Linked DNA regions of Fodinicurvata sp. EGI_FJ10296. The protein of the gene in region 1 interacts with the protein of each later gene in a pairwise test. Links are inferred from orthologs where the notes say so. Each region holds a gene or a part of one and is shown in the gene's direction. Other genes may lie near its edges. The genes, in order: ABZ728_RS09015 and ndk.

Region 1 (3,307 bases):
ACAGGACCGTCGCCGCATCGGCCATGCCCATGGGCATGCCGGGATGCCCCGATTTCGCCTTTTCCACGGCATCCATCGACAGTGCGCGAATGGCATTGGCCATAGTGCGCAGGGGAAGCTGTTCGCCGGGAATGCCGGATGCGGCTGTCTGGTCGGGGGTCGATGCTGCGGACATTTGTCGGCTCTGCCTGCTGGTGGACGAGGAACGGCTTTTTTGCGGCTTCAAAACGCGGCCCCCACCGGTCGGGCGGCGCCTTTCCGGTGGGAAACCAGAGGGCGGGAACCCCCCGGTCGTCATGGGCGGCAAACATGCCCCTGCCAGCCCCGAAGGTCAATATACGTTGCCCCATGTGCCTCGCGTTCGGCAGGGGCATTCGGCCTGTTCGGGAAGTGCGACGCGGGCCGTTGTTGACGATTGCCCCTCATTCTCCTTAATCTGCGCATCGGGGTCGCATCGTTCAAAGGGGTCAATACCTGCATGTCCGCCGTGCCGGAACAGCTACAGCGTCTTGCGGCCGCCCTCGATCGACTGGAGGCGGCGCTGAATACCCGCATCGCCGAGGCGGAACAGCTGGATCGCGCCGCTATCGAGGCGGAGATCGAGCATCGGGTCGAAGATCGGCTGCCGCAGCGCATGGCGGCAGAACTGGATGCGATCAAATCTTCCCACGAGTCGGAACGGGCGACTCTGACCCGCAAGGTGGACGATGCGATCGCGCGCCTCGAAACCGTTCTTAGCCGTTGATGCGGGTGCCGGTCGTCCGCTGGCCTCTGTCATCGTTCATCGTTTCCGCCGCCCTATGTGTCGCTGATCGACAGGAAACCAGCCATGCCCATCGTCGATGTCACGCTGAACCATCGGGTTTACCCGATTGCTTGCGAAGAGGGGCAGGAGGATCGGGTCCGTAACGTCGCGCGCTTTCTTCAGCAGCAGGTCAAGGAGGTGCGCAATCAGGCGCCCGGTGCGACGGACGCCCATCTGCTGGTAATGGTCTGCCTGATGCTGGCCGACGAACTGACTGATTCCCGCGGTAAACCCAGCGGTCCCGGCAGGGACCCGGCGTCGCCGGACGACGGCGAGGCCGAAGCCATGGCAGCGATGGTCGCAACCCTCGCCGAACGTATCGAAACCATTGCGCAACGCCTTGAACAGGCCTAAATCTAGAGGCGAGGCTGCGCGGCACGTCAGGCACCGCTATCCCGGGGGCCGATGCGACTCCTCTAGGGAGCTGTCCCTGTCATGACCCTGGTCATGATACTACGGCACCCACCTGCGTAAGCAGGGCCCAAGAGGTGATAGGTTCGCCAACGGTCGTGTGGCCTCGCAGGTTTTGACACCATCCCCGGCATCGACCGGCCGCAGCCAGCGGCAGGGTCGATCCACCCGAACGGATCTCGCAGGTGGCGGAGTACGTCATGACGTCAGTGTCCATCGACGCCAAGGCGGCGCTGCGCCGTCATGCCCGCGCGCGCCGCGCAGCGGCCCATGCGGCGGCGTCCGGGACCGCGCCGTCTGAAATGGCCCGACAGTTGCTCCGGGCCGTCGAATGCGGAAACGGCCCCGTTGTCGCCGGATATACTGCCATACGCGACGAGATCGACCCACTTCCCGCCCTGGCGGCCATGGCGACGGCCGGGTGTACGACGGCCTTGCCGGTGGTGGACGGCGAGGCGCAGCCGCTGGTGTTCCGGCGCTGGTCTCTGGGCGATCCGCTGGTGCCTGACGGGTTTTCGGTCCCGGCACCGCTTCGGGAAAATCCTGAAATCGATCCCGACGTCCTTTTGGTGCCCATGCTTGCCTTCGACCGGGAAGGCAGGCGCATGGGCTATGGCGCCGGGTTCTACGACCGGACGCTGCAGGCTCTCAGACGCCGCCGGCCGGTGATCGCAATCGGCCTGGCCTATGCCGACCAGGAGGTTGATCGCGTGCCGACGGACGCCTATGACGAGCCCCTCGATTGGGTCGTCACAGAGCGGTTCGCGATCCGCTGCGCTCCGACGGTCGATCAGCCGTAATCAGCGTTCGGTCCTTATATGGTTAGTTGATTGGAATCAGGTCGATGAGACTGTTGTTTATCGGCGATATCGTCGGTCGTACGGGGCGCGAGATGCTCGCCGATACCCTGCCGCGGTTGCGGCAGTCACTGAGGCCGGATTTCACCATCGTGAATGGAGAGAACGCAGCCGGCGGCTTCGGAATTACGGCCAAGATTGCGGGTGAGTTCTTCGATCTCGGAGCCGATTGCGTGACGCTCGGCAATCATAGCTGGGATCAGCGCGAGATGCTCAGCCACATCGACGAGGAAACCCGCCTTGTCCGGCCGGGCAACTATCCCGCCGGGACACCGGGGCGCGGCGCGACGGTCCTTTCTGCCGGCGGCGGGCGCCAGGTCATGGTCATCAATCTGATGGGCCGCCTGTTCATGGATGCGCTGGACGATCCGTTCGCCGCGGCCGACAGGCTTCTGGCCGACATCGCGATGCCCCGGGACGTCGATGCGATCGTGGTCGATTTTCATGCCGAGGCGACGTCGGAAAAATACGCCTTTGGTCATTATCTGGATGGTCGGGCCAGTCTCGTGGTCGGAACGCATACGCATGTGCCGACCGCCGACCATCACATCATGGAGCATGGAACGGCCTTCCAGTCGGATGCCGGCATGACCGGCGATTACGACAGTGTCATCGGTATGAGAAAGGAAATCTCGATCCACCGGTTTGTCCGGAAGCTGCCGGGCGATCGCATGACACCGTCAGAAGGGCCGGCGACGTTGTGCGGTCTGGTGGTCGACACAGACGACAAGACCGGCCTGGCGGTCGCAATTCGGCCCTTGCGCGTGGGCGGGGTGCTTTCGACGGCATCCGGAACTGCCGAATAATTTCAGCGCGGGTTACCGGTATTTGCGGATGCGCGATTTTCCGAACCTCAGGACGCCGCCGACCGGGAAGAACAGCCCGAAGACGCCGACCAGGGCGGTCAGCGCAAGCAGGAGCGGGTCCCGCAGGGCGCGTTTGGTCCAGTTGACGTCCACGCGGCTGTCCTCGGCACCGATGCGGCCGATCTCCAGACGGGTGAAGTCCAGCGCCGTGTAGGCGACCGCCGAATAGCCGGCGTCGTCGTCGTTTCCGGGCGCCAGAAATCCATAGGCGAAATAGGTGCCGGTGGCGGAAAGTCCGGGCGGGATGAACTCGGGCTCCAGACCCTGGAATCGTATCTGATCGCCGGCGAAGAACGCGCCTTCGTCCACGGTGATCGGGCGGGATCTGAACGGCAGGGTTTCACGGATCTGGTACCGCCCCTCGCGCA
Region 2 (3,216 bases), on another replicon or contig:
CTCATCGAGCAGCAGAATATGCGGCGCTTCCCAGGCGATGCGGCACAGCAGCAGGCGGGCTTTCTCGCCGCCGGACAGCGCGGCCGTTTTGGTCTCGGCCTTGTCGCGGCCAAAAGCGAACCGCCCTAGATGGTTGCGCAGGCGCTGGTCGGTCGCCCCGGGGGCAAAGTGCCGCATGTTCTCCAGCGGCGTGAGAGCCGGATCGACCTCGTCAAGCTGGTGCTGCGCGAAATAGCCGACCTTGAGATGACGCGATTTCTGAATCTCGCCATCCATGGGATCGAGGCGGCCGCCGAACAGTTTCGTCAGGGTCGACTTGCCGTTACCATTGGCACCGAGCAGTGCGATCCGGTCGTCCATATCGATCCTGAGCGAGAGATTCTTCAGGACCGGCTTGCCGTCATAGCCGACGGTGACCTTGTCGAGCGTGATGATCGGCGAGGCCAGCGGCTCCGGCGCCGGGAAATCGAAGTGAATCGGTGTGTCGTCTACCGGGACCTGGACGTCGGGCAGCTTTTCCAGCGCTTTCAGGCGGCTCTGCGCCTGTCGCGCCTTGTTCGCCTGCGCGCGGAATCGATCGACGAACGCCTGCATGTGGGCCCGTTGTCGCTCGACCTTCTTGGCCTGAGCCGACTGCAGTTCGCGCTGGAGCCGTCGGGTCTCCTCGAATTTGTCATAGTTCCCGGCATAGCCGGTCAGTTTGCGGCCCTCCAGATGAATGATGCCGGAAACGGCGCGGTTCAGCAGCGACCTGTCGTGACTGATGATGAGAATCGTGCCCGGATACGATTTGAGGAACGATTCCAGCCAGATCGTCGCGTCGAGATCCAGATGGTTGGTCGGTTCGTCCAGCAGCAGCAGGTCGGGCTGCCGGAACAGCAGCGAGGCCAATGCGATCCGCATTCGCAGTCCGCCGGAAAAGCTGCCGCAGGGTTGCCCCTGCGCCGATTCGTCGAAGCCCAGGCCGGCCAGGATCGAAGCGGCCCGTGCCGGTGCGGCATAGGCCTGAATATCGGCCAGGCGGGTGTGGACCTCGGCGATGCGCATGGGGTCTGTTGCCGTATCGGCTTCGGCCAGCAGCGCGGCGCGCTCGCGGTCGGAATCGAGGACCGCCTGCAGCGGCGTCGTGTCGCCGTCCGGCGCCTCCTGCGCGATGGTGCCGACCGACCACCGTGACGGAAGCGAGATTTCGCCACTGTCCGGGGCCAGTTCACCGGTGATCATACGGAACAGCGTCGTCTTGCCGGTGCCGTTGCGACCGATGAGACCGACATGATGGCCGGGGTCAATCGTCGCGCTGGCGCCATCGAGAAGCAGCCGGCCTTCGATACGATAGGTGATGGAATCGAGTTTCAACATAAACGACTGTCCGTACCAGGATCTGGGTATGTTACCGACGCGGTTGCCCGCCGGTGCGGGTGCGGTTATAAGGCCGCGGGTCCAGGTGTCTCAACACCCAACGTCTTACGAGAACATTTAACGCAATTTACAGCAGGTGCCGAAATGGCCGTCGAACGTACTCTTTCAATCATCAAGCCCGACGCAACGCGCCGGAACCTCACTGGCACCATCAACGCCCGATTCGAGGGCGCCGGGCTGCGCATCGTCGCACAGAAGCGTATCCAGCTGACCCGCCAGCAGGCCGAGCGGTTCTATGCCGTACATGCCGAGCGGGCCTTCTTCGGCGAGCTGTGCGCGTTCATGGTCTCCGGGCCGATCGTCGTCCAGGTTCTCGAAGGCGAGAACGCCGTCGCGAAGAACCGGGAAATCATGGGTGCGACCAACCCGGCCAATGCCGACGCCGGAACGATTCGCAAAGACTTCGCCGAAAGCATCGAGGCCAATTCGGTCCATGGCTCCGATGGTGCCGACACGGCCGCCGAGGAAATCTCGTTCTTCTTCGCCGGCACTGAAATCGTCGGTTAACCGGACCAATTGTAACCCGACGATTCGGATCATGTGACTCGAGAGGCCGGGAGGGCGATTTCCCGGCTTTTCGTTTTTACAGTCATTATCAGTTTTTACAGTCATTATCATGTGAATTGAACGCGTGCGCCGCAGCCACGTTCGATCCAGACAAAGGCCGCTTGGCCGAACGCAGCGGCAAGGTCGCAAGCATGCCTGAGTGAGCAGCCGAGAATGCACAGACCGGGTTCCGGGGGCCACCGCCCGCTTACGTCAATCCCGGCGGCGTGAAGAAACCGGTGGCCGCTTTTCCGCACCCTGAGGATCAGACGGTGATGCGCGGCGGCGTTGAAGGTTGCCGCGCGATGGCGGCTGTATGGGTTGTCGGCGGTGACGATTGCCGCGGAATCGGCGCCGATGGGAAACAATTTTGAAGCGCGAGGGTCATCCGCGGTCCAATGGCCGGGTCGAATGCGGCGTGGACCGGCATAGGGACGCTTGGCGGCGTCTATTTGAACGAGGATCGACCCGCCCGGCGCGTCAATTCGGTACACCGCCGTTTCGTACAGTTTCTTGAGCCCGATACGGGTGTAAGCCGTCAATCTTCGTGATGCATTGATGCTGCACATGATCGGAAAACATCTGTCGGCGAATGTATCCGTCCGGCGATCAGGCCAGGAACAGGGCCAGACCGATCAGGATAAGGCAGACACCGACGATGGAATAGGTACTGAACCTGATGAAGCCGCTCCACATCTGGCGGCGAGATTCCATCAAGTCATCGTGTTCGGACGTACGATGATTGTCGGCTGCCATGTCATTCATCCCAAGAGCGTTTTCGCGTTAGAGGGTACTTAAATTTCGTCATCGGCTTTGACAAGGGAAATCGATCCGGCAGGTCCGTCCGGCACCTGATGAGTGCCATCGGGCGGGAACGATCATGCATCCCGCGTCGGGTCGCCTGCAGTCGTCCCGGCGAAGGTCGGCGCCATTATCATGCAGGTTGGCGGAGTCCCGTTGGCGTTGCCGTGTTCCGGCGGGTCGCCGGGAACGGCAATGATCTTGCCCGCAGAAAGCTGCAGTTTTCCTGAAGCATACAATGACAAAGCATGCGGGTAGCAGGAATGTTCAGCCGCCAGCACCCGCTGCGCCAGACGATCGGGGGTATCGTCGAGGAGCACCGGTACCGCTGCCTGCACCAGGATCGGGCCGGAATCCATATCCGCCGTTACCAGATGGACGGTGCAGCCCGTCAAGCGGACACCGGCATCGATCACCCGACGATGCACATTGAGGCCCTTGAACGCCGGT

Evidence for each region.
Region 2: the proteins of ABZ728_RS09015 (region 1) and ndk interact in binary tests that used the Escherichia coli proteins (3 or more experiments, as listed by UniProt). The link is inferred for Fodinicurvata sp. EGI_FJ10296 from one-to-one orthologs.

What each region holds. Positions count from the first base shown.
Region 1 is NZ_JBFCVL010000004.1:42,859-46,165, reverse strand. The notes cover bases 228-3,216. They hold ABZ728_RS09015 (5-formyltetrahydrofolate cyclo-ligase), read left to right. Parts: upstream 228-1,416; coding sequence 1,417-2,016; downstream 2,017-3,216. Other genes in these bases: ABZ728_RS09005 (hypothetical protein), read right to left, coding at 2,892-3,216; ABZ728_RS09010 (TIGR00282 family metallophosphoesterase), read left to right, coding at 2,061-2,879; zapA (cell division protein ZapA), read left to right, coding at 830-1,159; ABZ728_RS09030 (hypothetical protein), read left to right, coding at 479-745. Outside these bases: tkt (transketolase), read right to left, coding at 1-103; more of ABZ728_RS09005, read right to left, coding at 3,217-3,307. UniProt on the Escherichia coli protein: Involved in the removal of 5-formyltetrahydrofolate.
Region 2 is NZ_JBFCVL010000002.1:179,953-183,168, reverse strand. What follows is about bases 317-3,214. They hold ndk (nucleoside-diphosphate kinase), read left to right. Parts: upstream 317-1,503; coding sequence 1,504-1,926; downstream 1,927-3,214. Other genes in these bases: purN (phosphoribosylglycinamide formyltransferase), read right to left, coding at 2,844-3,214; ABZ728_RS04285 (hypothetical protein), read right to left, coding at 2,575-2,721; ABZ728_RS04290 (DUF3293 domain-containing protein), read right to left, coding at 2,034-2,534; ABZ728_RS04300 (ABC-F family ATP-binding cassette domain-containing protein), read right to left, coding at 317-1,359. In the rest of the region: more of ABZ728_RS04300, read right to left, coding at 1-316; more of purN, read right to left, coding at 3,215-3,216. UniProt on the Escherichia coli protein: Major role in the synthesis of nucleoside triphosphates other than ATP. The ATP gamma phosphate is transferred to the NDP beta phosphate via a ping-pong mechanism, using a phosphorylated active-site intermediate.